Regions from separate parts of the Mesorhizobium sp. B2-3-2 genome, predicted to be linked through region 2. Evidence: predicted binding sites of a transcription regulator. Region 2 holds the regulator's gene; the other holds the start of a gene.

Region 1 (15,294 bases), on a different contig from region 2:
TGGCACCTGTTCGGCTCGCCCACCTACGCCTACGACAAGAAGACCAAGACCATGCGCTGCGGCCAGGCCGTGGTGAAGGATGTCGAAGGCCAGGAATACGGGCCGGACACCAAGCTCAGCGATTGGTAGGCCCTCGCATCCACAGCCACGCCGCCAGCCAGGCGATCGATGCCGCAAGCGTCGCCAAGCCCAGGTCAAGAGCGAGCTCCGGAACGAACGCACGAAGCGCGATCGGCACCGCGCCAATGAGATAGAGAGCGAGAGGAATGCGCGGCACGCCTCTTGCAACGGCGAGAGAGATCACAAACGCCAGCGTTCCAACCAGAAAAAGAACCGAACTGGCGACCAGAGCGAGACCGAGCGGCCCGGTCCGCAGCTCGACGATGGTTGTGAGCGGAAGCTTCGAGAATACCAGATTGATCACTGCTTCCACGCCTACCAAACTTGCCAGTGCAACGAAGTTGACGACAAACGCGACAGTGCCGAACAGCCCCGCGCGCCGGCCAAATGCAAGAAACAGGCCCACGACGAGGCCAAGCGCCAATATCTCGGCGACTGGCGCGAGAAGTTGCGTCAGATCGGTGGTCGCGATGAGCGAGCTGCGTTTAGCCGCGTTGACCAGAAGAATAAGCGCGCTTCCCATCCCGGCGACGGCGGCAAGCCGATAAAGCGTGAAGCTGGGCACAGTCGCGCTCGACTGAACAATCGCGAAATTCTCCTGCTGAAGTTCTTCGGCTGGACTCTGACGCGAAATGACCGATTGCGGGCGGGGTGGGGCTGTTCTGGCGAGCATGTTCGTCTCCTCAGCGGGAGTTCGGGAGCCGCGAAGACCGCAGGCCTGTTCCGATCCCATCAGTAATCACTGCTTACATGCTCTGGCCGGAATTGTAAACGGCGATTACATAGATCGCGGAATCATGCTACAGAGGCGGGAGCAGCTCCGCGGAACGAAGGGAAAGAGATGGCAAAAGCCAAGGCGCCTCATCGCACTGGTTACCACCATGGCAATTTGCGGGAGGTCCTGATCGATGCCGCGGTTCAACTGGTCGAGGAAGGCGGCCCCGATAATGTGAGCGTGCGCGAAGCCGCAAAACGTGCCGGCGTTTCCCCTGGCGCGCCGTTCCGCCACTTCAGCAACAAGACCGCATTGATGACGGCTGTCGCGGAGCAGGCAATGAGCCGGTTCCGCTCGGAGATCACGGATGCGGTCGAGAAGGTTGCGACGGACGATCCGATCGAACGCTTTGCCGCTGTTGGAATCGCCTATTTGCGCTGGGCAATTCGAAACCCCACCCACTTCCAGATCATCTCGACACGCAATCTTATTGATTGGGATGCTTCAGAGTCGCTGCGTCACGATAACGAAGCGGTGCGTTCGCTGATGGAAGCGTCAATGGCAGAAGCACAGCGACGAAACATGCTCCGGTCGGACGACATGGCAGAGACCCAGATAGCCGCGAGGGCGCTCGTCTACGGGCTCGCACGCATGTACATTGATGGACATTTTGCGCAATGGGCAGTGGCAGGACATACCGGGGAGCAGACTATGCAGAACGTATTAAAACATTTCGTCACACTCATTGTGAAATGACGGTCTGACGTAGAACCGTCACTCGGCCGCCTCTTCGATCTTCTCCATATCGTCGTCCGACAGGCCGAAATGGTGGCCGATCTCGTGGATCAGCACATGGGTGACGATGTCGCCCAAGGTCTCCTCGTTCTCGGCCCAGTAGTCGAGAATGGCGCGGCGGTAGAGCGTGACGCGGTTCGGGCCTTCGCCGGTCTGTGGGTTCCAGCGCTCGGCAATGCCGCGTCCCTCGAACAGGCCGAGCAGGTCGAAGGGCGTTTCCAGCGACAGGTCGTCCATGATCTCGTCGGTCGGGAATTCGGCGATCTGGATGATGATCTCGCCGGTCAGCTTGCGAAAATCCTCGGGCAGATGGGCGTAGGCCTCCAGCGCCAGGAACTCCATCTCGTCGATCGACGGCGAAAGCTGGTCATGCCAGACGCGGGTCTTGTAGATGCGGGCCATGCTTTGTCCTTTGATCCCGGCATATAGGCTTTCGCGCCACAATCGGCAAATGACGCGGGATTTCCCCGGTTCAAACCCGGAGCAGGGAATTGCGCATGGCGCCGGGGGCCGTTTCGCCTGGCTTGGGGGCGCGGCCGGCTTTCCCGGCCAAACGCGACACTCCTACCGGAGAGGAATAAATTCCCCGTGAGTCTGCTTGACTCTTGGGGTCGCCTCTGGAATCAATAGGAACATAACAGGAACAATTGTGAGTGGAAGCTGACCGTCATGGCGATGACCGCCGTGGCGCGGGAGACTGTTTTTGCCCTGCGCCGCCAGATCGCGAAGATCGAGGGAACGCTGCCCGAGCGCCTGCAGGCGCCGGCCGGCGCGGCTTCCGACGACGGCATGGCCGACGCGGACCGCACCGTGGTCCGGCGCGGCATCGCCGTGGCCAGGCCGGATGCTTTCCTGCGCACCGGCGTCGGCCGGCTCGATGCCCTCTTGGGGGGCCATTTGGGCGACGATCTGGGCGGCGGCCTGCCGAAAGCGGCCTTGAACGAAATCCATGGCGTCGAGACCCGCGATGCCGGAGCCGTCGCCGGCTTCGCCCTGTCGCTCGCCAGCCTGATCCTCAAGCCCAGCCTGATCCTCAAGCAAGGATCGCGATTGCCGGTGCTTTGGATCGGCACCCAGGAGGTTTTTCGCGAGGCGGGCTTTCCCTATGCAAGGGGCCTCCACGCCGCCTTCGGCATCGAGCCGGAGCAATTGCTGTTTTCCGAGGCGCCAAGGCTCGCCGATGCGCTGTGGGTCGCCGAGGAGGCGGCCCGCATGACGGCGCTCGCCGCCGTCATCCTTGAAGTCCGCGGCAATCCGCAGCGGCTGGACCTGACCGCGACGCGCCGGCTGCACGCCCGCGCGCAGAGCGCCGGCCGGCCGGTCTTCCTGCTGCGGCAGGCGGCCGAACCCGAACCGACGGCGGCGCCCGTCCGCCTCATCGTCTCGCCGGCGCCGGCAGGGCCGCGCGACATGGTCGCCGGGCCGCTTGCCGGCTCGATCGGCCGCCCCGCCTTCACCATCAACATCGGCAAGAGCCGCATGGCCCTGCCAGGACAATTCATATTGGAGTGGAACCCCGATGAACGCGTATTCGATGAAAGAAAGATTGGGGAAAGAAGGGCCGGGGAAGAACGAGCAAAGAATCCTGTCCCTGTGGTTTCCCTATCTCGCGGCCGAACGGATCCTGCGGCAGCGCCTGGGGCGGTCCTGGCGTTCCCGGCCGTCGGATCACCGGCCGCTGGTGATCAGCCATCGCGACAGCAACGCGCAGCGCATCTTAGCCCTCGACGAGCGGGCTGAGGCGCTGCATCTGAAGTCCGGCATGGGCATTGCCGACGCGCGCGCCATGCATCCGTCGATCGACATAGTGGAGGCCGATGCCGAAGCCGACCGGCGCCTGCTCGAAGGCCTTGCCGACTGGTGCGACCGCTACACCCCGCTGGTGGCGCTCGACGGGACCGACGGCCTGTTCCTCGACGTCACCGGCTGCACCCATCTTTTCGGCGGCGAACGCACCATGCTGGACGAGATCCTGTCGCGCTTCTTCCATCAGGGCTTCGACGTTCGCGCCGGTCTTGCCGCGACGCCCGGCGCCGCCTGGGCGGCGGCGCGGTTCTGCGGCGACCGCATCGTTGCCGGCGGCGAGGAGGAAGCGCTTCTGGCGCCCTTGCCGCTGGCGGCGCTGCGCATCGCGCCGGAAATCCGCGCCAGCCTTGAAAGCGTCGGCCTGCGCACGGCGGGCGCGGTCATGGCCGCGCCGCGCGCGCCGCTCGCCCGCCGCTTCGGCGGCTCCCTGCTGTTGCGCCTCGACCAAGCGCTCGGCCGCCTCGACGAGGCGGTGTCGCCGCGCCTGCCCGTCGCGCCGCTTTCGGTCGAACGCCATTTGGCCGAGCCCGTCACGCTGACAGAGGACATAGAACGGCTGGTGGGCATGCTGGCGACGACCCTGAAGATCGACCTCGAGCGGCGCGGCGAAGGCGCGAGAAGCCTGGCGCTGCTCTTGTTCCGCGTCGACGGCGCCGTCAGCCGCATCGCGCTCGGCACGTCGCGGCCTATGCGCGAACCCTTGCTGATCCAGAAATTGTTTCATGAGAGGCTGGCCGCCCTCGAGCAGCATATCGATGCCGGCTATGGCTTCGACCTGGTGCGGCTCTCGGTGCTGGCGGCGGCCGTCTTCGACATGCCGCAAGCCGACCTGACAGGCGAAGCGACCGACGACGGCGCCGATATCGCGCTGTTCGCCGACCGCATCCGCGCCCGGCTCGGCGAGGGGGCGGTTCTCAAGCCGGTCGCCGTGGAAAGCCACCTGCCCGAGCGTGCCGTCGCCACCATCCCCTTCACCGAAAGCCCGCGCCGCACCACGCCGCCGAAGAAACCGGACAGGATGCAGGCGCCGATGACCATCTTCCCGCCGGAGCGGCCGATCCGGCTTTTCCGCTCGCCCGAGCCGATCGAGGTGCCGGCCACCGAAATGCCCGAGGGACCGCCGCTGAATTTCCGCTGGCGGCGCGCGCTTTACCGGGTCGCCCGGGCCGAAGGGCCCGAACGCATCGCGCCGGAATGGTGGCGTGAATTTTCAAGCGACGACGCGGCGTCGACACGCGACTATTTCCGTATCGAGGATGCCGACGGCCGCCGCTACTGGCTCTACCGGCAAGGTCTCTATGGCGGCTCTGAAATCCCGCCGCGCTGGTTCCTGCACGGGGTCTTCGCATGAACGCGCTGACCGCCATTCCCTATGCGGAATTCGGCATCCAGTCGAATTTCTCCTTCCTGCGCGGCGCTTCCAAGCCGGAAGAGCTGGTCGTCGCGGCCAAGCTCATGGGGTTCTCCGCGATCGGGCTCGCCGACCGCAATACGGTGGCGGGCGTGGTGCGCGCCTGGCAGCAGGCCAAGGTCGAGACGCTTGCTTACCACCCCGGCTGCCGGCTGGTCTTTTGCGACGGCACGCCGGACATTCTCGCCTATCCGCGGAACCGCAAGGGCTGGGGACATCTGTGCCGCATGCTCACGCAAGCCAATCTGCGCGAGGAGAATGAAAAAGGCGCGACCCTTCTGCGGCGCGACGATCTTCTCGAATGGGGCGATCTGATGTCGCTGGCGGTCCTGCCCGACCTGACGGCGGGGGCCGAGGGAGCATTGGCCCTGCTTGGCGAGCTCAAGCATCGTTTCGGCAAAAGCCTGCGGCTTGGCGTTTCGCCCGATTATGCGGGAAACGACCGCTTCAGGATCGAGCAGGCGGCGGCGATGGCGGAGCTGGCCGGCCTGCCCTTGATGGCGACCAACGACGTTCTCTACCACACGGCCGAACGGCGCCCCCTCCAGGATGTGCTGACCGCGATCCGCCTCAACATTCCCGTTTCGGAGGTCGGGCTGGAACTCACGGCGAATGCCGAGCGCCATCTGAAGCCGCCGTTGGAGGTGGCGCGCCTGTTCCGCAGGCATCCGGAGGCGCTGGCCGAAACGCTGCGCTTTGCGCAGGAGCTGACCTTCTCGCTCAGCGACCTTCAGTACAACTACCCCGACGAGCCGACGCAATCGGGCCTCGGCCCGCAGGCGGAGCTGGAAAGGCTGGCGCGGGAGGGGGCGGCCAGGCGCTATCCCTCGGGCGTGCCGCAATCGGTGACGAAGCGCATCGAGGAGGAGCTCGCCCTCATCGAGCGCCTGAACTATGCCCGTTATTTCCTGACCGTCCACGACATCGTCACATTCGCCCGCAGCCAGGACATTCTCTGCCAGGGGCGCGGTTCGGCCGCCAATTCGGTCGTCTGCTTCTGCATCGGCATCACCGAGGTCGGGCCGGAGCGGATCGACACGCTGTTCGAACGCTTCATCTCCGAGGAGAGGAACGAGCCGCCCGACATTGACGTCGATTTCGAGCATGAGAAGCGCGAGACCGTCATCCAGTATATCTACGAGAAATACAGCTCCAAGCGCACCGCGCTGGCCGCCGCCGTCATCAGCTATCGCGGCCGCTCGGCGCTGCGGGAAGTGTCGAAGGCGATGGGCCTGTCCGAGGATGTCAGGGCGTCGCTGTCCGGTTCGATCTGGGGCTGGTCGACCTCCGAACTTGGCGAGAAGGAAGCCCGGGCCGGTGGCCTCGACCGCACCGATCCGGTGTCGCGACATGTGATGGAGCGCGCCAACGAGATCATGGGCTTTCCGCGCCATCTCTCCCAGCATGTCGGCGGCTTCGTCATCACCAGGGACCGGCTCGACGAGATCGTCCCCATCGTCAAGACGGCGATGGAGGAACGCAAGATGGTCGAATGGGACAAGGACGATCTCGACGCGGTGAAGATCCTCAAGGTCGACGTGCTGGCGCTCGGCATGCTGACCTGCCTGAAGCGCGCCTTCACCTTGCTGACGGACCATTATCCGCAGGCGCGAGACCCTTACGGGCAGCCCTATGTCCTTGCCACCCTGCCGGAAGAGGCGGAGCCGGTCTATAAGATGATCGGTCGCGCCGACACGATCGGCGTCTTCCAGATCGAATCGCGCGCGCAGATGTCGATGCTGCCGCGTCTCAAACCAAAAGAATTCTATGACCTTGTCATCGAGGTGGCGATCGTGCGGCCCGGCCCGATCCAGGGCGACATGGTCCACCCCTATCTGCGTCGCCGGCAAGGCAAAGAGCAGCCTGAGTATCAGAAACCGGAGCTGGAGGCGATCCTCCACAAGACGCTGGGCGTCCCTCTGTTCCAGGAACAGGCGATGAACATCGCCATCGTGGCCGGTGGCTTCAAGCCGGGCGAGGCCGACGAGTTGCGCCGCGCCATGGCCACCTTCAAGCGCACCGGCACGATCGGCAATTACCGCCGGCGGATGATCGACGGCATGGTCGGCAAGGGCTACACCCGGGACTTCGCCGAACGCTGTTTCAAGCAGATCGAGGGTTTTGGCGAATATGGCTTTCCCGAAAGCCATGCCGCCTCCTTCGCGCTGCTGGTCTATGCCTCCTGCTGGTTCAAGACCTTCTATCCCGACGTGTTCTGCGCCGCGATCCTGAATTCGCAGCCGATGGGTTTCTACCAGCCGGCGCAATTGGTGCGCGACGCGCGCGATCATGGCGTCGACATCCGCGAGGTCGACGTCAATTTCTCCGTCTGGGACTGCACGCTGGAACAGACGACTTTCGACCCGGCCCGCATCCTGCCGCGCCATGCCGAAATGCGCGGCGTCATCGCGACGCAGCACGCGGTGCGGCTCGGCTTCAGGCAGATCAAGGGACTTTCCGAGGAGCGCATGGAAGCCTTCGTCGAGCGGCGCGGTTCAGGCTACGCATCCGTCCGGGATGTCTGGCTGCGCTCCGGCCTCGATGTCGGCGAGCTCGAAAGGCTGGCGCAGGCCGACGCTTTTCGGTCCATCGGCCTCGACCGCCGCGCGGCACTATGGGCGGTGCGCGCGCTGGACGGCAAGAGCGCCGCCGAGAAGCTGCCGCTGTTCGACCGGCCAGCCCTTGGCCTGCGCGAGCTGGAGCCCGAAACGAAACTGCCGAAAATGCCGCTCGGCGAGCATGTCATCCATGATTACCGCTCGCTCGGCCTGTCCTTGAAGGCGCATCCGGTCGCCTTCCTGCGCGAGCGGCTCGACCGGGCCGGGGTCATCCCCAATGCCAGGTTGGGCTCCGTGCGGGACGGACGGCGCGTCTCGGTCGCCGGGCTCGTTCTGGTGCGGCAGCGGCCCGGCAAGGGCAATGCGGTCTTCCTGACGCTGGAGGATGGCGAGGCCGTCGCCAACGTCATCTTCTGGGAGCGGACCTTCGACCGTTTCCGGCCCATCGTCATGGGCGCGCGCTTCGTCAAGGTCACCGGCAAATTGCAGTCGGAATCGGACGTCATTCACATCGTCGCCGAGAAGATCGAGGATCTGACGCCCTGGCTGACGGTGCTCCTGGAGGAGGTGAAGCCGGACGCGCCGGCCCGGCAGGATATCGCGACGCTGGCGGACAAGGCGGAAAAGGTCATGCCCAGGGGGCGCAATTTTCAGTAGGGCCAGGGCGTGATCTGCGGCAAAAAGAAATCGTCCGATACTGATAAGGCAGCGGGACAGCGCCCCCCTCTGCCCTGCCGGACATCTCCCCCACTTGGGTCCCACTTGGGGGGAAATTGGCAGCTTCGGCTGCAGCGCTCTTTTTTGGACGTTGAAAATTGGCGAAAGCCGTTGTGACGTCCGGTCTCCCCCTCGTGGGAGAGATGTCCGGCAGGGCAGAGGGGGCGCCGTAGAACGCCGGCCTCAATGACCGCCCCGTCACGTCGAGCCGGCCGGCCCGCCCAGTCGGGGCGGCGACAGCACGTCTTCCGCCGGGATGCTCCGCGCCTCCGAAGGCAGCATGATCGGGATGCCGTCGCGCACGGGATAGGCGAGCTTGGCGACCCGCGAGATCAGTTCGCCGCGCTCGGGATCCCAGGCCAGCGGCCCCTTGGTCAGCGGGCAAGCCAGTAGCTCCAGCATCCTGGGGTCGACATTCGCTCTCTTTCCGTCACGCCCATCCGCCGCCATCGTGCCCTCTCTCAACATCCTACTGCAGGCTCGAGCCAAAATCCTCGTTCTCGCGCGCCAGCGCCATTTCGGTGATGGCGATCAGCGTTTCGGCGCGGGTTTTCAGATCGGCCGCTTCGAGCAGTGCCTGCTTCTCGGCTGGTCCATAGGGCGCCATCATCGACAGCGCGTTGACCAGCATGGCGTTTTCGGCCCGGCTGACGCTTTCCCAGTCGGCCTCCAGATCGTTGGCCTGAAGATAGGAGCGGAACGCCCGCAGCAGCGCCGGCCGGTCGACCTCCGCGGCCGCCTGATCCTCGTCGAGATCGGCGAGAAAGGGGGCGATCTTGCCTTGGCGGAACGGCGTCTTGACCGTCAGCTCATGGGTGACACGGAACCGGCACACGCCCTGCAGCGAAATCAGGTAGCGGCCGTCGCCGGTCTCGGAAAGCGCTATGATGCGACCGGCGCAGCCGACATTACAGAGCTCCGGCTCGCCATCGTCGCGCAAGGCGCCGTCGAGGCTGGGCTGGATGACGCCGATCAGCCGGGAGCCGGCGATCGCCTCGTCGACCATCTGCAGGTAGCGCGGCTCGAAGATGTTGAGCGGCATGCGGCCGCCCGGCAGCAGAAGCGCGCCCTCGAGCGGAAAGACCGGAATGGTCGACGGCAGATCCTTGCCGAGCCGGTAGTGAGCGTTTCCCGCCTGCACCTCGTTCCTCCGATCGCTTCGCCCGGGAAGCGCGTCCATGCCGCGATCCGCCTGTCGCCGCCCGGGCTGTTGGCTTCCCGAGGGAAAGGCGGGCCGGATTGGTCCTATCTGGCGCGGCCGGCGCCGGGTGCAAGCCCCGCGCGGCCATTCGGCCGCGCTGGCTCAGGAAAACAGCAGCGACGACAATTTGCGCCGCGCGGCAAGCGTCGCCTCGTCGGTCATGCCCCAGGCCTCGAAGAAGCGCAGCAATTGCGCCCTGGCGCCGTCCTCGTTCCAGCCGCGATCAGCCTTGATGATGGCCAGGAGATTGTCGGCGGCCGCGTGGCGCTCGCCCCTGGCGTTCTGGACCATGGCCAGATCGAAGCGGGCCTGATGGTCGTCGGGATTCTCGGCCAGGCGGCGCTCGAACTCCGCCGGGTTGCCGAGTTCGGACGCTTGCGCGGCCAAGGTCATCCTGGCGCGCAGCGCGGCCAGCGGCGGCGCGTCGGCCTTGGCCTCCGGCGCCCGCGCCAGCATCGCCTCGGCGCCTTCGACGTCACCGGCCTCGAACAGCAATTCGCCCAGCCCCGCTATCGCCTCGATCGTCTCCGGCGCCTGCTCGAGCACGGCGTCATAGATGTCGGCCGCCGTCTGCACGTCGCCGGCCGTGCGGGCCTCGGCCGCCGCCGCCAGCGCCTCGGTCACATCAGGCGCCCCATTGCCCTTGCCGCCGACCTTGTCGATGAACTGGGCGATCTGGCTCTCGGGGATGGCGCCCATGAAGCCGTCGACCGGCTGGCCGTCCTTGAAGGCGATGACCGCGGGAATGGACTGGATGCCGAGCTGGCCGGCGATCGAGGGATGGTCGTCGATGTTCATCTTGACCAGCTTGACCTTGCCGCCGGCGGCGCGGACCGCCTTTTCCAGTTGCGGCGTCAGCTGCTTGCACGGCCCGCACCACGGCGCCCAGAAATCCACCAACACCGGCTGGCGGCGCGATTCCTGGATGACGTCGGCGGCAAACGCCGCGGTGGTGGTATCCTTGATGACGTCGCCGGCGGGCACGGCGCCAGCCGCAGGTTTTTGCGGTTCCGCGCCGCCGCCATACTGCACCGTCGTGGCATACTGGCCGCCGCTATTGCCGAAGGAGCCGCCAAACGGATTGTTGTCACTCATGTCGTCGCCCTTTCGGTGGCGCCAGCGGATCGGCGCACTGTCCTTGGTTGGAAACCGGTTTCGCCATCCATGTGGCGATCATGCCGAGACTTTCAAGATAGCAGCATCGTGCCCGGTTGCCTCGACGAATCTGACGAGGTCGCCCGATGCGATCGACGTCGTCGCCTCATTGGTCAGCGGATGCGCGTTGATCACCGCATGCCGCATCAGCGCCTCGTCGAGCACGACCTTGACCCTGTGCTGCGTGTCGTTGATCAGGCCAAACACCGTGACTGCGCCCGGCGCGACGCCCAGAAGCTCCATCAGCATCTCCGGCTTGCCGAAGGAAACGCGGCCGGCGGCGCCGATCACATGATGGATCTGCTTCAGGTCGACGACAGCGTCCTCGCCGACCGTGACCAGGAAGAAGGCGTCCTTCTTGTCCTTCAGGAACAGGTTCTTGGTGTGGCCGCCGGCGATTTCGCCGCGCAGCTCCTGCGAATCGGCGACCGTATAGAGCGGTGGATGGCGTTTCGTCGAAACGGCGATGCCGAGTTCGGCAAGAAAGGCAAAGAGCTCGGCTTCGGTCCTGGGCATGGGTTCTCGTCTTCGGCTGGTTTTCCAGCCATGCCGTTTACGGCCAATGACATGGTCGAGACAAGACCGCCGCGCGACGCGGCGCCGAATCCTTCCGGCTGCCGCCGGCGGCCCCGCCTGCCTCCTCCGGCGCATTGAAAAAAGCCTGCGATTTCCCTGTTGCAATCGCCGCGCTCTTCAGCCATATAGGCCCGGCTTGCGGCCCAAAGCCGTGCGAGCGGGTGTAGCTCAGGGGTAGAGCACAACCTTGCCAAGGTTGGGGTCGAGCGTTCGAATCGCTTCACCCGCTCCAGTTTCCCTTCAGGGATCAAGCAAACGAAAAGCCGCGGTTTCCCGCGGCTTTTTCGCTTTCTGGCGGACCTCGACAGGATAGGGCGCCGGGGCCGCGGCGGCCCCGCGGTCTTTCGTCGCGATCCTTCCGGTCACGTGCTCCGGTCACATAAGGTTACAGTGAGGAACGGTACCGGTTCAGGCTCGTTAGCCCTGCATCCAATCCAACCATGGAGGAAAACGATGCAGGATATTTCCGGCAAGCGCGTCGCCATCCTTGCGACGAGTGGTTTCGAACAGTCCGAGCTTGAAGTGCCGCTGAGCAAACTGCGCCAGGCCGGCGCCGAGGTCGAAATCGTGTCGCTCGAAAGCGGCAAGATCAAGGGCTGGGACCACAAGGATTGGGGCCGCGAAGTTCCGGTCGACAAGACCTTGGACGAGGCCCGGGCCGATGCCTACGATGCGATCGTTCTGCCCGGCGGCGTCATCAATCCCGACCTCTTGCGGGTCGAGCGCAAGGCGCTGGATTTCATCAGTTCGTTCTGGTCGGCCAACAAGGTCGTCGGCGCGATCTGCCATGCGCCCTGGCTTCTGGTCGAGACCGGGATCATCAAAACCCGCCGCGTCACATCCTACAAGTCGATCAAGACCGACGTGATCAATGCCGGCGGCTTGTGGCAAGACAGCGAGGTCGTCACCGACCAGGGGCTGGTCACCAGTCGCAATCCCGGCGATCTCGATGCGTTCTGCGACAAGCTCACGGAGGAGATCAGGGAAGGGCGGCACGACAGGCGGGCCGCGGCTTAGCACCGAGCCTTGTTCACCAGCCGCGCCGCGAAGGATCTCGGCCGGGGCTGTTCAGGGACTCTTCGCCCCTTCCGCCTTTCGCAGCGACGCCTGATGCACCAGCGACGTCCAGCTGTTGGTCGAGGCAAGGTGGCAGTAGAGCAGGCTGAGCGCGCCTGACTTCCTCAGGTCGAGGAAGGCCTCGTCGCTCAATCTGTTGAAGGCGGCCTCGTCGATCACCTGGAAATCGGTGAGGTTCAGCACCTCGCCTCCTTCCAGCGTCACCTTGCTCTGGCGCGGCGCGAACAGGGCATGCGCGTCGATCTTGTCGACCATCTCGCGGGTCGCCCTGAAGTCGATCTGGAACTGGTTGCAGAAGGCGAGCGCCTGCTTCGTCGCCTCGGTCGCCTCGTTGCCGCTGAAGAACGGCAGCACCTTGTCGTCGCGGAACGGCGCCAGCAGCTGGTCGATGACGCGCTCGCTCGCCCGGTCCACGCACAGCGTCAGCCGGCCGGGCTGCTTGGGATCGTCGGCGAGGATGAAGGGATAGCGGCGGACATAGGCGGGGATATAGTGCGGCCCGGCCCACTTGCCGTCGGCGTCGACGAACAGGTTCTCGTCCTGGCGCAGGCCGGTGATGATGACGGGCGCCTTGGCGGGGCCGATGAAAACGATCGGGTAGGAGCGCATCGCCGCCGGCATCTCCGAGGCCACCACCGGGATGGCATGCGCCGAGCGGGCGAAGGAGAAGTCGCTGCGCGCCGTCAGGCCGAGCGAGCCGTGCCGCGCCGGAGTGAGCGCCTCGGGCCTGGAATAGAACAGCGGCAAGGCCTCGCCCGCCGTTTCCGTCTTCGCACCGCTGTCAGCCATGTGTCCGTTCTCCTCCTCGCGCCGGCCAACCGGGCCGGCCCGTCCAGCATTGAATTCCCAAAGCGGGATCTGTCTTGTTGCGCCGGCCTCGCTTCGAAGCAGTTCCCGCGCAGGACAAAGTCCTACAGCGTCGCCGTCGCGCATAAAAGGACAAGCGCTGTTGTATTTTGGCCTTTGCGCCTTAATCGCCTTGCAGGACGCCCGCAACCATACGGGGCCCTGGAGCGGTTCACCGTTCCCGGAAACGGCGAGCCGCTCTATCTCCTTGTTTTTGCGCAATTCCCCAGGGAAAGCGCTGCGCGCCTTTTCCGGGAAAACCGTACACACTTTTCCTGGAATTGCTCTATGGACAGCTTGCCGCGAAGCGGCGACAGTGGCCTCGCATGGCCAAATTCCGGGAGCCGTAGCGGTCTTGCGTCCGGAATTGCGAGGAAATGAGGAGCCGGAGCGGGGCTGCGCTTGGCCGCCCGCTCCAGCAAGCGCTTTGAGGCGGGGTGGCATGGCGTCGGCATCGGATTTCGAACAGGCGGTCGGGCAGGCATTCACCGTCGAGGCCGGCGGCAGGCAGATCGCGCTCGAATTGAGTGCGGTCAATCGCATCGCCTTCAGCCCGCGCCCGGGCGGCGGTTTTTCGCTGCTGTTCAAGGGCCCGCGCGAAACCGCGCTGCCGCAGGCGACTTACCGCTTCTCTGGCAATGGCGACACCCACGATATCTTCATCGTGCCTGTGGCCGCCGACGCGACGGGGCGGCTTTATGAGGCGGTGTTCAATTAGGGCCTGTTTTTGGACGTCCATCGAGGCCAGTTGCCTTATGATTGGGCGGAGGCCCCTGCCGGCACCTTCTCCCCCGTATAGTGACGGGGAGAAGGAAGACTGCCGCGTCCTCGGCACATTTCTTGCGCCATTGGCAATTGGCGAAATCGGCGGCAACGGCGCATGAGGGGCAGCGCCAACGAATGGCCGGGCACTCACGGATCGCCACCCCGCGGCGGCGCGCACGCCATCAGGTCGTAGACGCCCTTGTCCTCGACCGCTGCGAAGCCGAGCTCGAGATAGAGCCGCCTGGCCGGATTGTTCTTCTCGACATGGATCGAGGCCGATTTGCCCGATGACCATGCCTCGTCGATGAGGTCGCGCAGCAGTGCTGAGCCGTGGCCCTTGCGGCGATGGGCCGGCAGCAAGGCGATGTCGATGATGCGATGCTGGCTCGGCCAGCGCTCGATGTAGAGGCGGCCTACGGGCTGTCCGGCCCGCTCCATCACCAGCCAGTCGGCTTCGGGATAATGCTTGCGGTAATGCGCGTGCTGCGCCTGGAACTGCATGTCGAGGAAGGCGGCTTTCTGCGCCTCGCTCCAGTCCGTCACGTCCAGTTCTTCGATACGGGTCGAGGCGTAGAGCCGCGCCAGGAACGGCATGTCGGCCTCCGTGGCGGGGCGGAAAGTGAGGCCGGCCTGCCGCGACCGCGGCCAGGCCGGGAGCCGCTGCGCCTGTTTCGCTTCTGTCACGCTGCCTGACGTCACACCGGCGGCGTCAGGTCGCGCACCACGGCAATCTGCTTGAGGTTGCTGGTGGCCAGCGCCGTCCAGGTCCACTCCCATTCCGAACTGTCCATGGCCATCTGATTGATGGTCCACAGACCATTCGTGCCGTCGTTCTGGATCATCATCGAGAACAAGGCAAGACGACCATCGGCATTGTAGTCGAGCGACAGGCGGGTGTTGGCGCCGGAGGCGTTGAAATCGCGCCATCCCGACCAGTTCTGGGTTGTGGCGTCGTATTGGGCGTTGAAGGAGTGAACATGCTGCTGGTCGGAGGCGACCAGCACGATGTCGCCGTCGCCCTGGATGCCGGCGCAGAGCGTATATCTGGGAACCCTGCTGTAGCCGGGCGTCGCCCAGGCCGTCCAGGTGTCGGAACCGGCCGGCAATTGCTTGGTGTGCAGGACCTGGCCCTGCTGCGTCATGGCAAAGAGATTGGTGGCGCCCAGCGGACCGACAATCGGCGCCATTTCCGTGAACGGGTAGCCGGCGTCGATCTGCACCCATGGCGTCCAGTCGGCGACCGTCAGCGCCTGCGCCTTGGCCTGCTGGCAGCGATAGAGATGGAGGGCGGAGTTGATGCCGAACAGCGCGATGCGGCCGTCAGCCTGGCGCAGTGCGGTGATCGCCACTAGCTGGCCGGTCAGCTGAATCCAGGCGCTCCACGGCTGTGCCGGCGGCCTGAGCTCGTCGACGGTCACGACGATCGGCGTCGTCGTGCCGGGCGGTGTTATGGTCTTCTGCACTTGAACTATCACATCCGGGTTCTGGTAGATCCACCAGACGCGGCCCAGATTGTCGGTGAGGAAGATCTCGATGCGGCCGTCGGCATCGC
Region 2 (15,294 bases):
GTGGCGTTGCGCACCCAGCCGCCCTTCAACGCCTCTGCCATGGACGGATACGCGGTCCGCGCCATCGATGTCGCGTCCGTGCCGTCCCGGCTTTCGGTGATCGGCATGGCGGCGGCCGGGCGCGGCTTTGACGGCGCCGTCGGCAAGGCCCAGGCCGTGCGCATCTTCACCGGTGCTCCGCTGCCGCAAGGCGCAGACACCATCGTCATCCAGGAAAATGTTCGTGACCTCGGCGGCGGCAGCATCGAGGTGGTCGAACCGACGGCCGAGGGTCGCAACATCCGCCGCTTCGGGCTCGATTTCTCCGAAGGCGACATCCTGCTGGAAAAAGGCCGCGTGCTCGATCCGGCAGCACTGTCGCTTGTCGCCTCGGCCAACCATCCCCGGGTGGGCGTCGTAAAGCGACCGCTGGTTGCCATCATCGCCACCGGCGATGAGCTGCTGCCGCCCGGCAGCGAACTCGGCCCCGACCAGATCATTTCGTCAAACGCCTATGGCGTCGCCGCCGCCGCGCAATCGGTCGGTGCGCATGCGCTTGATCTCGGCATTGCTGCCGATCGTGAGGAAGCCATCGCGGCGCTGGTCAGGAAAGCGGTCGCGGCCGGCGCTGATGTCATCGTCACGCTCGGCGGCGCCTCGGTCGGCGACCACGATCTGATCCATGACGTGCTGACCGGCGAAGGCATGACGCTCGGTTTCTGGAAGATCGCCATGCGTCCCGGCAAGCCGCTGATGTTCGGCCGCCTCGGCGACATCAGGTGCATCGGCCTGCCCGGCAATCCGGTGGCGAGCCTCGTCTGCTCGCAACTGTTCCTGAAACCGCTTCTGGCACGCCTCGGCGGCCGCAATTTCCGGCAAGATATCCGTCAGGCACGGCTGGGCGCCGCGATGCAGGCCAATGATCTGCGCCAGGACTATGTGCGGGCGGTGGTCAGGCAAGAGGCCGGCATGCTGGTGGCAACCCCTTTCAGCATCCAGGATTCCTCGATGCTGAGGATGCTGGCCGACGCCAACGGACTGATCGTGCGCGAACCATTTGTATCCACCGCGGCTGCAGGAGACGCTTGCAGCGTTCTCATGCTGAGGTGAATATTCCCCACATAACTCGCTGATTCTAGCGACAAATCAGATCGTTGACTCCGCTAGCAAAGCTCGTGTCAGCGGATGCGCCGGATCGGCCAGGCCTTCGACAATGTCGTAATGATGTCGGTCCGGCTCGACCACCGCGCTCGTGACGGCACCAAGCCCTGTCCAGATATTGGCCAGCAAGGCGTTCTGGCGCAAGAACTCGGACCGCTCGCCGCCTCCGGCCCAGCACGTGATGCGCGCGCCATCCATGGGCCGCAGCAGCGCCGGACTTTCCGTCAGCGCCTCGGCTTCATCGATTTTCAGCGCCGCGTTCATGCCGGTGCGCATGAGCGGACGCAGGTCGTGCAGGCCTGAAATCGAAACGACGTGGCGTACGCGCCTTGCCACGTCGGCTGCCAGGGGCGTGGACGTCGTCGCCATGCGGCTGGCGAGATGGCCGCCGGCCGAATGCCCGGTCAGCATAAGCGGTCCCCCGACCATCGCCGCCGCCGTGCCGATCGCCGCGCCGATCTCGTGGGAGATGCCGGCGATGCGTATGTCGGGGCAGAGCGTATAGGACGGCATCGCCACGGCAAAGCCGCTGTCAACCGAGCCCCTGGCGAGATGCGACCAGGTATCCTTGTCGGACTCCAGCCAGTAGCCGCCATGAATGAACACGACGAGCCCCTTGGGCATGGCGGCGGGAAGGAAGAGATCGAGCCGGTTGCGCGGCCTGTCGCCATAGGCGATATCGAGCTGAGCCCTGCCCTTTGCCGCAAGCGCATCGCGAAATGCCTGCGCTGGTTCGACCCATGCAGCCGGCCAGCGATCGCTGCCGGCGATGTTGGCGCCATTGGCGTAGGCATTGTCCCAATCGGCAATGCGATGTTCGAGCATCGGCACCCTCCCCCGGACGGCATCGTTTCAGCGCTAGCAATGGCCATCGACAGCGGCAACGTCAATGCTCCCAGAGCAAAACATTTTAGGCTTGAAACAAATTTCGACTGGTGCGATCCTGTGCCCTGTTCAGCGATGGGCGTGAGGCAGACAGGGGCAGCCGAAAATGCTTGGGCCATCAGCGCATATCGATACCTTCACGCGCGATAACCTGCCGCCGCCCGACCAGTGGCCGGACTTCCTGCTCGACGGCTTCGACTATCCCGAGCGGCTCAATGCCGGCGTCGAACTGACCGACAGGCTGGTCGAGAAAGGCCTCGGCGACCACACCGCGCTGATCGGCAATGGCCGCCGCCGCACCTACAAGGAATTGTCCGACTGGACGAACAGGCTGGCGCATGCGCTGGTCGAGAATTACGGCGTCAAGCCAGGCAACCGGGTGCTGATCCGCTCGGCCAACAACCCCGCAATGGTGGCCTGCTGGCTGGCCGCCACCAAGGTCGGCGCCGTCGTGGTCAACACCATGCCGATGCTGCGCGCCGGCGAACTGGCCAAGATCGTCGACAAGGCCGAAATCACCACAGCGCTGTGCGACACCAGGCTGATGGACGAGATGACCGCCTGCGCCAAGGACAGCGCGTTCCTCAAGCAGGTCATCGGTTTCGACGGTACTGCCAACCACGATGCCGAACTCGATCGCGCAGCCCTCGACAAACCCGTGACATTTGCCGCGGTGCAGACCGGGCGCGACGACGTCGCCCTGCTCGGCTTCACCTCGGGCACGACGGGCGTGCCGAAGGCGACGATGCATTTTCACCGCGACCTCCTGATCATCGCCGACGCCTACGCCCGCGAGATCCTGCAGGTGAAGCCGGACGACATCTTCGTTGGCTCGCCGCCGCTGGCCTTCACCTTCGGCCTTGGCGGGCTCGCCATCTTCCCGCTGCGTTTCGGCGCCGCGGCGACGCTGCTGGAACAGGCCACGCCGCCCAACATGGTCCACATCATCGAAAGCTACAAAGCGACGATCTCCTTCACCGCGCCCACCGCCTATCGCGCAATGCTCAAGGCCATGGACGAAGGGGCCGATTTATCGTCGCTGCGGGTCGCGGTTTCAGCCGGCGAGACCTTGCCCGCGCCGGTCTTCGAGGAATGGACTGAGAAGACCGGCAAGCCGATCCTCGACGGCATCGGCGCCACGGAAATGCTGCATATTTTCATCTCCAACCGCTTTGACGACATGAAGCCCGCTTCCACCGGCAAGGCCGTTGGCGGCTATCAGGCGCGCATCGTCGACGACGAAATGCGTGAAGTGCCGCGCGGCACCGCAGGCAGGCTCGCGGTGCGGGGACCGACCGGCTGCCGTTATATGGCCGATGCCAGGCAGAGCGACTATGTCCGCGACGGGTGGAACCTCACCGGTGACACGTTCTGGCAGGACGAGGACGGTTTCTTCCACTTCGCCGCGCGCTCCGACGACATGATCGTCAGTGCCGGCTACAACATCGCCGGCCCCGAGGTCGAAGCGGCGCTGCTGGCGCATGCCGATGTCGCCGAATGCGCGGTGGTCGGAGCCGAGGATGCCGAACGCGGCCAGATCGTGGAAGCGCATGTCGTGCTCGTGCAAGGCGTGGCGCCGGACGCGCTGACCGTCAAGCGCCTGCAGGACCACGTCAAGGCCACGATCGCGCCCTACAAATACCCGCGCTCGGTAAAATTCATCGCCGCTTTGCCCAAGACGCAAACCGGCAAGATCCAGCGCTTCCGGCTGCGCGCGGAGAAGATCAATTGAGCAAGCCCTACGACCCTTCCACCGAGGGCGCGGAAATGTCGTTCAAGGAGCGCATGTCCTACGGCGACTATCTGCATCTGGAAAAGGTGCTCGAGGCGCAGCAGCCGCTTTCGTCAGCCCATGACGAGATGCTGTTCATCATCCAGCACCAGACATCGGAACTCTGGATGAAGCTCGCGCTGCACGAAATCGGCGCCGCAATCCGCTCCATCCGCGCCGACCGTCTCGAACCGAGCTTCAAGATGCTTTCGCGCGTCGCGCGCATCTTCGAGCAGCTCAACAATGCCTGGGACGTGCTGCGCACGATGACGCCCAGCGAATACACCGAATTCCGCGATGCGCTCGGCCAGTCCTCGGGCTTCCAGTCCTGGCAATACCGCGCCATCGAATTCATGGCCGGCAACCGCAACCTCGCAATGCTCGGGCCGCACAAGCATCGGCCGGACCTCAGCGAGAAACTGGAGGCGATCCTGGCGCAGCCGTCGCTCTACGACGAGGCGCTGCTGCTGCTCGCCCGCAACGGCTTCGACATCGGCGCCGACGCAAGGCGCACGGACTGGCGCGAAACGCGGACCGAGAACGAAGAGGTCCTGGTCGCCTGGCAGACCATTTACCGCGACCCGCAGCGTTACTGGATGTTCTACGAACTCGCCGAGAAGCTGGTCGACTTCGAGGATTATTTCCGCCGCTGGCGCTTCAACCACGTCACCACGGTCGAGCGCATCATCGGCATGAAGCGCGGCACCGGCGGCACATCGGGCGCGTCCTATCTGAAGAAGATGCTGGAGGTCGAGTTGTTCCCGGAGCTGTGGAAGGTTCGCACCCGGCTCTGACGTAGCTTTGCCGAGTGCATATCGTTATCTCGAAACCGCTGCGCTTTTCTGAGCGACAGGCTCTTAAGTTACCGCCGCCTTGACGGCGAAACGCGCCTCCTGCCAGGCGTCCGTGCGCAAAATGTCTTCCAGCACCTCGACCGCCTGCCAGACATCGACATAGCCGACATAAAGCGGCGTGAAGCCGAAGCGAATTGTGGATGGCGCGCGGAAATCGCCGATCACGCCGCGCTCGATCAGGGCCCGCATCACCTGATAGCCATGCGGGTGGAGGAACGACACCTGGCTGCCGCGCTCATTGCCGTCGCGCGGGCTTTCGAGTTCGAGGCCGTAGACGCCGCATTTTGCCTCGACGAGCTGGATGAACAGATCGGTCAATGCGATGCTCTTCCTGCGCACCTCTGCCATGTCGACGTCGTTCCAGACATCGAGCGCCCCTTTGAGCGCGCGCATCGACAGGACAGGCTGCGTGCCGCACAGAAACCGGCGGATGCCTGTGCCGGCAGCAAAACCCTGTTCGAAGGCGAAAGGCCGCGCATGGCCCCACCAGCCGCTGAGCGGCTGGCGGACATCGCGATGGTGGCGCTCGGCCGCGTAGATGAAGGCCGGGGCACCCGGGCCGCCATTGAGATATTTGTAGGTGCAGCCGACGGCGAAATCTGCGTTCGAACGGTCGAGCTCGACCGGCAGGGCGCCGGCGGTATGGCAGAGATCCCAGACGATCAGCGCGCCGGCATCATGCGCCCTGCGCGTCAGCGCGGCCATGTCGCGCAGCTGCCCGGATTTGTAGTTGACGTGGTTGACCAGGATGACCGCGACCTGCTCGTCGATCAGTTCTTCTATGGTCGGCGCATCGACGCCCTCGAGCCGCAGCACCGTGCCCGGCCGCGTCGAGGCAACGCCCTCGGCCATATAGAGATCGGTCGGAAAGCTGTCCCCCTCGGCGACGATGACCGACCTGTCCGGCCGCATCCCGAGTGACGCATGCAGCACCTTGTAGATGTTGATCGAGGTGGTATCGCAGACCACCGTCTGGCCGGCGGCGGCCCCGATCAGGCGCCCGAGCTGGTCGCCGAGTTCGACCGGCATGTCGAACCAGCCGGCGGTGTTCCAGGCGCGGATCAGATCCTGCGCCCACTCCTGCGTGGCGGCCTGCTGCAGCTCGCCGAACACGGCGGGCGAAGCGGCGCCGAGCGAATTGCCGTCGAGATAGATCACCCCTTGAGGCAAGGTGAAGCGGTCACGCATGGCACGCAGCGGATCCGCGGTGTCCATTGCCTCGATCGCTGCGAGATCGGGAATTTTGCTCATGGTCACGATGTTCCTCGGTGAGAAGAGCGCCCCGGAAACGGGCCGGCCGTTTTGCCGCCGGGGCAAGGGCTGGCCGCATAGAGGCGCAAAAACAGGGTGAACGCCCGGTTCGATCTTTGCTCGATTTCCGGCCGAGGCAACTCCTCGAGCACCCCGACGATCCGGCGAACCTGGAGATCGCCGATCAAAAGCCGGACGTAGATGTCGGCGGCTTCGGCAGGATCGTCACAGGCGATCAGGCCGACCCGACTTGCGGTTCGAAGCAGGTCGCCAACAAGCGGCATTATGGTATTGCGGCCGAATTGCGCGATCGACTGGCCAAGCGTGCCTGTATCGTTGACGTCGCCGGCTGCGGCGCGATTGAGCGCCACCGCCTTGTCGCCCGTCACAAGGGTCAGCAGGACTGGCCCGAGCAAGTTCAGGGTTTCGAGAGGATCGCGCGCCTGGCGAAGGGCGTCCTCCAGCAGCTTCCTTGCTTCTCCCGCATTGGCTTCGATCAGGGATCGAAACAGGACCTGCTTGTTGCCGTACCAGTTGTAGAGGGTTTCGTTCGAGGCCGATGCCCGCTTGGCGATGGCAAGCAGGGAGGCGCTTTTGTAGCCGGTTTCCCGGAGCACCGCATAGGCGGCCTCCTCTATCCGTTCACGTCGCGCGGCCTGCTTCGGCGTGGTCATTGGTGTCCCTCTTCGAAAACCGTACATTGTTATACGGTTTAGTCAAGCGAGCCGGAAGCAAGGAGCGAACGAACGCAGCCCGTCGCATTCGGTGATGCCTGGCCGCTTTCCGGCAGGAAGTTGGCTTTTTGGTTTCGTTTCGTTCACGAGCCGCGGAGATTTTGATCCGCCCCAAAAGGCAGCCGGCACCTGCCGGCCACACGGTTTGCAGGCTTGTACCAAGAGTGGAGATCGGCCGGGCCACAGGCCATTAACCAAAATAGTTTCAAAGAGGCTGAGAGCGCATTGACGACAGACCGCGCTGGCAGGATGCTGGCTGCGGGAGGGCCTTTCGTTTCCGCCGCCTTAACAAATTCATTAAACTTTAAATGGTTGCGGAACACAACTGGAACAGATAGTGTTTGTTCTGGGTTTGTTTTCTGATTCTGGTTCCAGACCCTTCGTGCAATGCCTTTGGGGGCCGCCATGCTCACGCGCAAGCAACATGAACTCTTGATGTTCATCCATGAACGGCTGAAGGAAAGCGGCATTCCGCCGTCCTTCGACGAGATGAAGGAAGCGCTGGACCTCGCCTCCAAGTCGGGAATTCATCGGCTGATCACGGCTTTGGAGGAGCGCGGCTTCATTCGCCGCCTGCCGAACCGGGCGCGCGCGCTGGAGGTGCTGCGCCTGCCGGATTCGATCGCGCCGGGTCTTAACGCGGCAAAGAAGTTCTCTCCGAGCGTCATCCAGGGCAGCCTTGGACAGGGCGGCCTTAACAGGCAGATCAAGCCGGCGGCGCCCTCGCGCCTGCCCGCCGCCGGCAATGACGACGACGCGGTTTCAGCGGTTTCGATCCCGGTCATGGGCCGTATCGCGGCCGGCGTGCCGATCGACGCTATCCAGCATCAGACGCATTCCATCTCGGTGCCGCCGGACATGATCATGGGCGGCGAGCATTATGCGCTGGAGGTCAAGGGCGATTCGATGATCGAGGCCGGCATCTTCGACGGCGATACGGTCATCATCCGCAACGCCGACACCGCAAGTCCCGGCGAGATTGTCGTGGCCCTGGTCGACGAGGAGGAAGCGACGCTGAAGCGCTTCCGTCGCAAGGGCGCCTCGATTGCGCTCGAGGCTGCCAATCCGGCTTATGAAACACGTATTTTCGGACCGGACAGGGTCAAGGTGCAAGGCAAGCTGGTCGGACTGATCAGGCGCTACTGAGCGGGTTCGGCGTTGGGCTTTTCGGGTTTGCGGTAGGGCGGCAGTCCCCGTGCCTCGCGCGAGAATTTTCGCTGTTCGTGCCAGGGGCGATATGGCCTGTCGACGGCAAAGCTGGCCTGGGCCGGTGCCGTCGCCGATTGCTGGTCGAAGAAGACGGCGGCACTTCCGTTCCGAGCGAGCTGCCGCTTGGTGATGACGAGAACCAGCGGATTGTGGCAGGGGTCGTAGCCCCGGGGGTCGTCGATGACGATCAGATCCGCATAGGCGCAGGCCCTCCAGGCATCCTTGCGATCCTCCACCTGCGCGATGATCGCCCCGGAGGGATGCCGGGCCATGCACAGGCCGGTGAAGCAATAGAAAGGCGCTCCCGCCGGAAGTTGCGCAGGATCGAAGATGTCGAACTGTCGGTCTCCGCTGTCGAACAGCTCCGGCGCAACTATGGTTTCGGATTTCAGCGCGCGTTTCCAGTTGTCGACGGTGAATTCGTTCGGGCGCGCCCGGTTGATCGCGAGCTCGCCGCCGCCGATCGGCAGCGCCACCAGGCGGGCATCCTCCGAAATCAGCACGTCCGGCGTGCGCGTGTCCGAAACGGTCAACAGGCCGGCGAGCGCGAAGGGAAGTGCCGCCAGCCGCAGCCATGTCGTGGCCATCGTCGCGATGACCAGGGCGATCGCGACCAGAAGGACGGATTGCTGCGAAATCAACCCGACCGCGTCGACCGGCGAGCGTTGCGAGATCCATCCCGATATGGCGATCATCATGGTCAGTCCCTTGCCCATCAGATAAAGGGATGGTCCATCGAACTCGAACGGCATCAGCAGCGCGCTGGCAACCGCAAGGAACATCACGACGGAAACGATCGGCATGACTGCAAGATTGGCGAACAGGCTGAGTGGTGAAACGCGCTGGAAATGCCAGATGGCGAAAAGCGCCGTGGCGCTTCCCGCGATGATCGAGGTCATCGCCAGCCCACCTGTCGCCAGCAGCAATTTTCGCGTCAGGAGGCCAGGCAAGGTCCGTTGCGGCGGCGGGGTCCGCGCTTTGTCGGCTTTGCGATCCGACCAGCCGGCATAGGCGCCGACCAGGGCCGCGGTGGCGGCGAACGACATTTGGAAGCTCGGCCCTACCACCTCGTGCGGCGACACCACGATGACGGCGATCGCCGAAATAGCCAGATTGCGCATGGTGAGTGCCGCCCGATCGAACAGGACGGCGATCAGCATCACCGCCAGCATGATGAAGCTGCGTTCGGCGGCAACGACGACGCCCGAAATGACGAGATAGGCGGCGATCGAGAAAAGTGCCGCCGCGGCCGCGTATTTCTTGACCGGCCGGCGGGAGGAAAAGTTCGGGAACAGCGCGAAGCCACCACGCAGCAGCCCCATGACGGTGCCGGCGACCAGCGCCATGTGCAGCCCGGAAATGGAGATGATGTGGTAGATGCCGGTGCGTCGCATCGCTTCGTTGATTTCGTCGGGAATCCCGGCGCGCACGCCCACGATCAGCGCCGCGGCGATCTCGCCCTCGGCGCCGCCGATGCTGTCCCTGATATGGTCGGCAATGCTTTCACGAGCACTCTCGATGGCGGCTGAAAGGGCGGCCCACAGCGGCCTATCATCGGCCGAGACGATCTTGGGATTTCCGAGAAAGAACCCGCTGGCACCGATGCCGGCGAAGTAGCTGTCGAAGGAAAAGTCGTAGCTGTCCGGCCGCACCGGCCCGGTCGGCGGCAACAGCTTGGCATAGCCGGTCACGAGCGAGCCGGCCGTCACCTCAGCCGGCACCTTGCGCGCCGAAAGGCGGACGCGCTCCGGCGCGTAGCGTAGTTTCGGCCGTGCGGTCGATGTCACGTCGATGGTCAGCCGGATGCGACCGGTCTCCATCTGGTCGACTGAAACGACGCGGCCGGTGATTTGCGTGGAGATTTCCGAGCCCAGCATCCGCGTTCCCGCCCGCCAGGTCTCGACTTTGCCGGCGAGCATGCCGAGCGCGCACAACAGCGCCGCCATGAAGCACAGATGGGTTTTCGACCATGAGCGCGAAACGAGCGCGCACAGCGCCATCAGGATCGCGATCGCGAGAGGCTTGGCAAAGCCCGGCTCCGCCGCCAGCGAAAAATAGGCCACCGATCCGCATGCCAGGAACACCGGTATCAGCAGGAAGGCTACGCCCCGATCGAGTTCGAGCTCGGCGGCTCTGGCCACTCCGTTGCGCAGGCGAGGCCATGAAGCACGACCGAACTCCCGGCGCAGGCGCGAGGCCGCGCGGACAGCAGGGACGCCAGGCGGCGCGGAAACATCCGGCGGCAGCGACTTGCCCGGCTGCTGCAAGGGCGGCGGCGCCAGCGGCAATGAGACCGGCGCGGGCATGGCAAAAAGCGAGCGTTCGCTGACGCCAGCAACGACGTCGTCGCCTTCCTCCGCGGCCCGGCCCGCTCCAGCCATCGGGTCTGCCCCTTGCGCCCTCGACACCCTATGCTACATGAACGCGCGGCGCGCGAAAGTGCGCGTGATCCGCACCCCACTCCAGACGTTTCCCGAGAGTTGTATGTCCGACAAGGTTGTCACCCGTTTTGCCCCCTCGCCCACCGGCTACCTGCACATTGGCGGCGCGCGTACGGCGCTGTTCAACTGGCTCTATGCCAGGCACACCGGCGGTACGATGCTGCTGCGCATCGAGGACACCGACCGCGAGCGCTCCACCGATGCGGCAACGGCCGCCATTCTCGATGGGCTGACCTGGCTCGGCCTCTCCTGGGATGGCGGGGCGGTGTCGCAGTTCGAGCGCGCGCCGCGCCATCGCGAGGTGGCCGAGGAGCTGGTGCGCATGGGCAAGGCTTACTACAGCTACGAGACCCCCGCTGAGCTTGAGGCAATGCGCGAGGCGGCGCGGGCCAAGGGCCTGCCACCGCGCTATGACGGAAGCTGGCGTGACCGCGACCCTTCGCAGGCGCCTCCCGGCGTCAAGGGCGCGATCCGCATCAAGGCGCCGACCAAGGGCGAGACGGTGGTGCATGACCGTGTCCAGGGCGACGTGCGCTTTCCCAACAAGGATCTGGACGACTTCATCATCCTGCGCTCGGACGGCAATCCGACCTACATGCATGCCGTCGTCGTCGACGACCACGACATGGGCGTCACCCACATCATCCGCGGCGACGACCACCTCACCAATGCCGCTCGCCAGACCGTGATCTACAACGCCATGGGCTGGGATGTGCCTTCAATGTCGCACATACCGCTGATCCACGGCGCCGACGGCGCCAAGCTGTCGAAGCGGCACGGCGCGCTGGGCGTGGAGGCCTACCGCGCCATGGGCTACCTGCCCGAAGCGCTGCTGAACTATCTGGCTCGGCTCGGCTGGAGCCACGGCGACGACGAGATCATGTCGATCCAGGACATGATCGCCTGGTTCGATATCGGCGACGTGAATAAGGGCGCCGCCCGCTTCGATTTCGCCAAGCTCGAGGCGCTGAACGGCGTCCATATGCGCCGCATGGGCGATGCCGAGCTGTTCGACATCTTCATCGCCACCCTGCCCTATCTCGAAGGCGGCCCGGCGATGGCCGCACGCCTCGACGACAGGAACAGGGCGCAGTTGCTGGCAGCGCTGCCGGGGCTGAAGGAGCGCGCCAAGACGCTGGTCGAACTCGTCGATGGCGCCGCCTTCCTGTTTGCCGCGCGGCCGTTGCCGATCGACGAAAAGGCAGCCCTGCTGCTCAATGACGATGCGCGCAAGGTCCTGCGTGGCGCTCACGACGCCCTCAAGGCGGTTTCAGGCGACTGGACCGCGGCCTCGGCTGAAGCCGCGATCCGCGACTATGCGACGGCCGGCGGCCACAAGCTCGGCGCCGTCGCCCAGCCCTTGCGCGCCGCCCTGACCGGCAAGAGCACCTCACCCGGCGTGTTCGACGTTCTCGCCGTGCTTGGTCGCGAGGAGAGCTTGGCGCGCATCGCGGATCAAATCGATTAGGAGCAATCTGGCCCAAGAAGATTGGCATTGAAAGGCGCGTTTCGCAGTGCAACATTGGGCCTTGGCCCAATCTGGCACGCACCCCCTAAAATGCGGTCGCGAATACGCGCATTCGGTGACTTCGACGTGTCGCTTTGCAGAATTTGCCTTTGCCGGCATGAGGAAACAAGAAGGAGTTTGCAATGACCGAAGCTGCGACAAGACGGGAACTGGGCGGCAAGACCCAGGAAGCCACCGCAAAGCTGGAATTCGCCGGCAAGACGCACGAATTCAAGGTGCGAAGTGGTTCGGTCGGGCCTGACGTCATCGACATCGCCACGCTCTACAGCACCACCGGTGCCTTCACCTACGATCCCGGCTTCACTTCGACGGCAAGCTGCGAGTCCGAGATCACGTTCATCGATGGCGACGCCGGCATCCTCCTGCATCGCGGCTATCCGATCGACCAGTTGGCCGAACATGGCGACTTCCTGGAAGTCTGTTATCTCCTGCTCTACGGCGAACTGCCGACCAAGGCGCAGAAGGACGATTTCGACTACCGCGTGACGCGCCATACCATGGTGCATGAGCAGATGTCGCGCTTCTTCACCGGTTTCCGCCGCGACGCGCATCCGATGGCGGTGATGTGCGGCGTGGTCGGCGCGCTGTCGGCCTTCTATCACGACTCCACCGACATATCCGACCCGTACCAGCGCATGGTGGCGTCGATGCGGCTGATCGCCAAGATGCCGACGATCGCGGCCATGGCCTACAAATACCATATCGGCCAGCCCTTCATTTATCCGAAGAACGAACTGAATTTCGCCGCCAACTTCCTGCACATGTGCTTTGCCGTGCCGTGCGAGGAATACAAGATCAACCCGGTCCTGGCGCGCGCCATGGAACGCATCTTCATCTTGCACGCCGACCACGAGCAGAACGCCTCGACTTCGACCGTGCGGCTCGCCGGCTCGTCGGGCGCCAATCCGTTTGCCTGCATCGCCGCCGGCATCGCCTGCCTGTGGGGTCCGGCGCATGGCGGCGCCAACGAAGCGGCGCTGAACATGCTGGGCGAGATCGGCCATGTCGATCACATTCCCGAATTCATCGCCCGCGCCAAGGACAAGGACGATCCGTTCCGGCTGATGGGTTTTGGCCACCGTGTCTACAAGAACTACGATCCGCGCGCCAAGATCATGCAGAAGACCGCGCACGAAGTGCTGGGCGAGCTCGGCATCAAGGACGATCCGCTGCTCGACATCGCCATGGAACTGGAGAAGATCGCACTCACCGATCCCTACTTCATCGAGAAGAAGCTCTATCCCAATGTCGACTTCTACTCCGGCATCACGCTGAAGGCGCTGGGCTTCCCCACCACCATGTTCACCGTGCTGTTCGCCGTTGCCCGCACCGTCGGCTGGATCGCGCAGTGGAAGGAGATGATCGAGGATCCGCGCCAGAAGATCGGCCGCCCGCGCCAGCTCTATACCGGCGCGCCCGAGCGAGACTATGTGCCGATCGCGAAGCGGTAAAATAAGGCAGTAGTGAGTAGTCAGTAGTCAGTAGGGAAAAGAGCGGCATTTCCTACTCACTACTCACTACTCACTACTCAGTACTCACTCCTTTGATATACCTCATCACCACTTGCGCGGCGATGTCGCCTGACGGCTTGGCGGTTGTCATGCGCCGCGCGATCTCGGCGAACCCGTCCTTCTGCCATCTGCGCATGCCTGTGTCGGCGAACAGCGCTTCGAGCTGGCGGGCCAGATTGTTCGGCTTGACATACTCGTTGTAGAATTCCGGGATCAGCGCCCGATCCGATATCAGATTGGGCAGCAGCGCCGACCAGACCGAAACGAGATATGGCGCCACGATGCGCGCAACAGGGTCAAGCCGGTAGCAGGAGATCATCGGCACATCGGACAGCGCCAATTCAAGCGAAACCGTGCCGGACGCGATCAGCGCCGCGTCGGCCTTGCCGAAGGCCTGCCACTTTCGCTCAGCGTCGAGGATGATCTCGGGCTTCTCGTCCCAGCGAGCGACCGCGGAGCGCACGACATCGGCGACATGCGGCACGGTCGGCAACATCAGCCGCAGGCGATGCCCGCGTGCCCGCAGCATCGACACGGTCTCCCCAAACGGCTCGAGCAGCCGCCGCACTTCGCTGCGTCGCGAGCCGGGCAGGACGAGCAGCGTCTTCAGGCGATCCGGCGAAAGGTCCCGCGGTTGGGCCTGTGTCCTGGCCGCCGACAGCACGCCCGCGTCATGGGTGAGGCGATGTCCGACATAGGTGCCTGGCGGTCCGCCGAGCCTGCCTAGCTCCTTCACCTCGAACGGCAGGATGCAGAGGATGTGGTCGACATAGGGCTTCATCGCCACCGCCCTGCCCGGCCGCCATGCCCAGACGCTGGGGCAGACATAGTGGATGATCGGGATGGACGGGTTGGCCGCGCGCACTTTCCTGGCCACGCGCAGCGAAAAGTCGGGACTATCGATGGTGATGAGGCAGTCGGGTTTCTCATCCGCGACCATCCTGGCCAGCTGTCCGATCCGCCACATCAGCCTTGGCAGGTCGCGCAGGATGGCGCTGAAGCCCATGAGCGCGATCTCGCCGGCGTCGAACGGCGAGACCAGCCCGAGCGCCTGCAGATGGCGGCCGCCGAGACCGACGATCTGCACCTCGCGGCCCGTCGACTGCTTGATCGAGCGCACGATGTCGGCGCCAAGCAGGTCGCCGGATTCCTCGCCGGCCACGATTGCGATCTTCAGCGCCTTGTCAGCCATGCGCCGGCTCCGCCGCTGGCAGCCCGACGATGAACAGGCCGAGCGCGTTCGCCCGCGACAGCGTTGCGGGTCCCTCCAGGATCAGCGAGCGCCCCGCTTCGATGGCAATGCCGGCAAGCCCCGCCGCATGGGCTGCTTCCACCGTCTGCGGTCCGATCGACGGCAGGTCGGCCCGCAGCTCCTGGCCGGGTTTGGCGCATTTGACCAGCACCCCGCGGGTCTTTCCGGCAAGCCTGCCATGGCCACGCAGCGCGCGCGCTCTTTCGAGCAGGCCGCTCGTGCCCTCAATGCCTTCCAGCGCGATCGCCCGGCCTCCGATCGCAATCGCCGCCTGCCCGATATCGAGCGCGCCGATGGCCTTGGCGGCCAGCCTGGCCGCCTCGATGTCACGCCAGTCGGATTGCTTTGGTTTCGCCGCGGTCAACGTGCCTTCGCCGGCCGCCAGTTCGGGAACGACCTCATGCGCGCCGACAACTTTGATGCCCCGCTTCTCCAGGCCGCGTGTCACCACCTTCAAAAGTCCGTCGTCGCCGCGCGCCAGCGCCATGATCACCGACGGCACGATCGCCAGCAAGCCGAGGCTAGGACGGATGTCGGTCAGCCGGGGCCTGCGTTTGATTTCGCCGGCAAGGACCACATGAGTTATGCCGTGGCGCTTCAGCGTCGCCACCAGTGAACCGATCTGCTCGAGGGCGAGGCTGTCGTGCTCGTATCGGAGCAACTCCTGCTGGCGGTCGGCCTCACCTTCCATCAAGAGGATGAAGGGCGGGTAGCCATG

Evidence for each region. Region 2 encodes LexA, which represses DNA repair genes until DNA is damaged. Its sites were predicted from a motif close to TGTTCNNNNTGTGTTCNG; they were not measured.
Region 1: the regulator LexA is predicted to act here: its motif matches at 2,259-2,276, upstream of FJ964_RS11805 (metallopeptidase family protein).

What each region holds. Positions count from the first base shown of each region.
Region 1 is NZ_VFWA01000004.1:56,794-72,087, forward strand. Features, by position in the region: gene FJ964_RS11790 (DUF1737 domain-containing protein) at 1-129, shown strand, start outside; gene FJ964_RS11795 (hypothetical protein) at 116-793, opposite strand; gene FJ964_RS11800 (TetR/AcrR family transcriptional regulator) at 962-1,591, shown strand; gene FJ964_RS11805 (metallopeptidase family protein) at 1,610-2,032, opposite strand; gene FJ964_RS31325 (hypothetical protein) at 2,300-3,370, shown strand; gene FJ964_RS11815 (DUF6504 family protein) at 3,312-4,787, shown strand; gene FJ964_RS11820 (error-prone DNA polymerase) at 4,784-8,062, shown strand; gene FJ964_RS11825 (Trm112 family protein) at 8,321-8,572, opposite strand; gene FJ964_RS11830 (LON peptidase substrate-binding domain-containing protein) at 8,592-9,263, opposite strand; gene trxA (thioredoxin) at 9,426-10,418, opposite strand; gene FJ964_RS11840 (prolyl-tRNA synthetase associated domain-containing protein) at 10,497-10,994, opposite strand; tRNA gene FJ964_RS11845 (tRNA-Gly) at 11,212-11,286, shown strand; gene FJ964_RS11850 (type 1 glutamine amidotransferase domain-containing protein) at 11,508-12,071, shown strand; gene FJ964_RS11855 (SapC family protein) at 12,123-12,920, opposite strand; gene FJ964_RS11860 (hypothetical protein) at 13,420-13,695, shown strand; gene FJ964_RS11865 (GNAT family N-acetyltransferase) at 13,890-14,426, opposite strand; gene FJ964_RS11870 (hypothetical protein) at 14,438-15,294, opposite strand, start outside.
Region 2 is NZ_VFWA01000001.1:190,796-206,089, reverse strand. Features, by position in the region: gene glp (gephyrin-like molybdotransferase Glp) at 1-1,089, shown strand, start outside; gene FJ964_RS00965 (alpha/beta hydrolase) at 1,126-1,965, opposite strand; gene FJ964_RS00960 (AMP-binding protein) at 2,132-3,757, shown strand; gene kynA (tryptophan 2,3-dioxygenase) at 3,754-4,590, shown strand; gene kynU (kynureninase) at 4,654-5,901, opposite strand; gene FJ964_RS00945 (TetR/AcrR family transcriptional regulator) at 5,904-6,575, opposite strand; gene lexA (transcriptional repressor LexA) at 7,041-7,781, shown strand; gene FJ964_RS00935 (ComEC/Rec2 family competence protein) at 7,775-10,225, opposite strand; gene gltX (glutamate--tRNA ligase) at 10,329-11,753, shown strand; gene gltA (citrate synthase) at 11,936-13,264, shown strand; gene lpxB (lipid-A-disaccharide synthase) at 13,338-14,516, opposite strand; gene FJ964_RS00915 (LpxI family protein) at 14,509-15,294, opposite strand, start outside.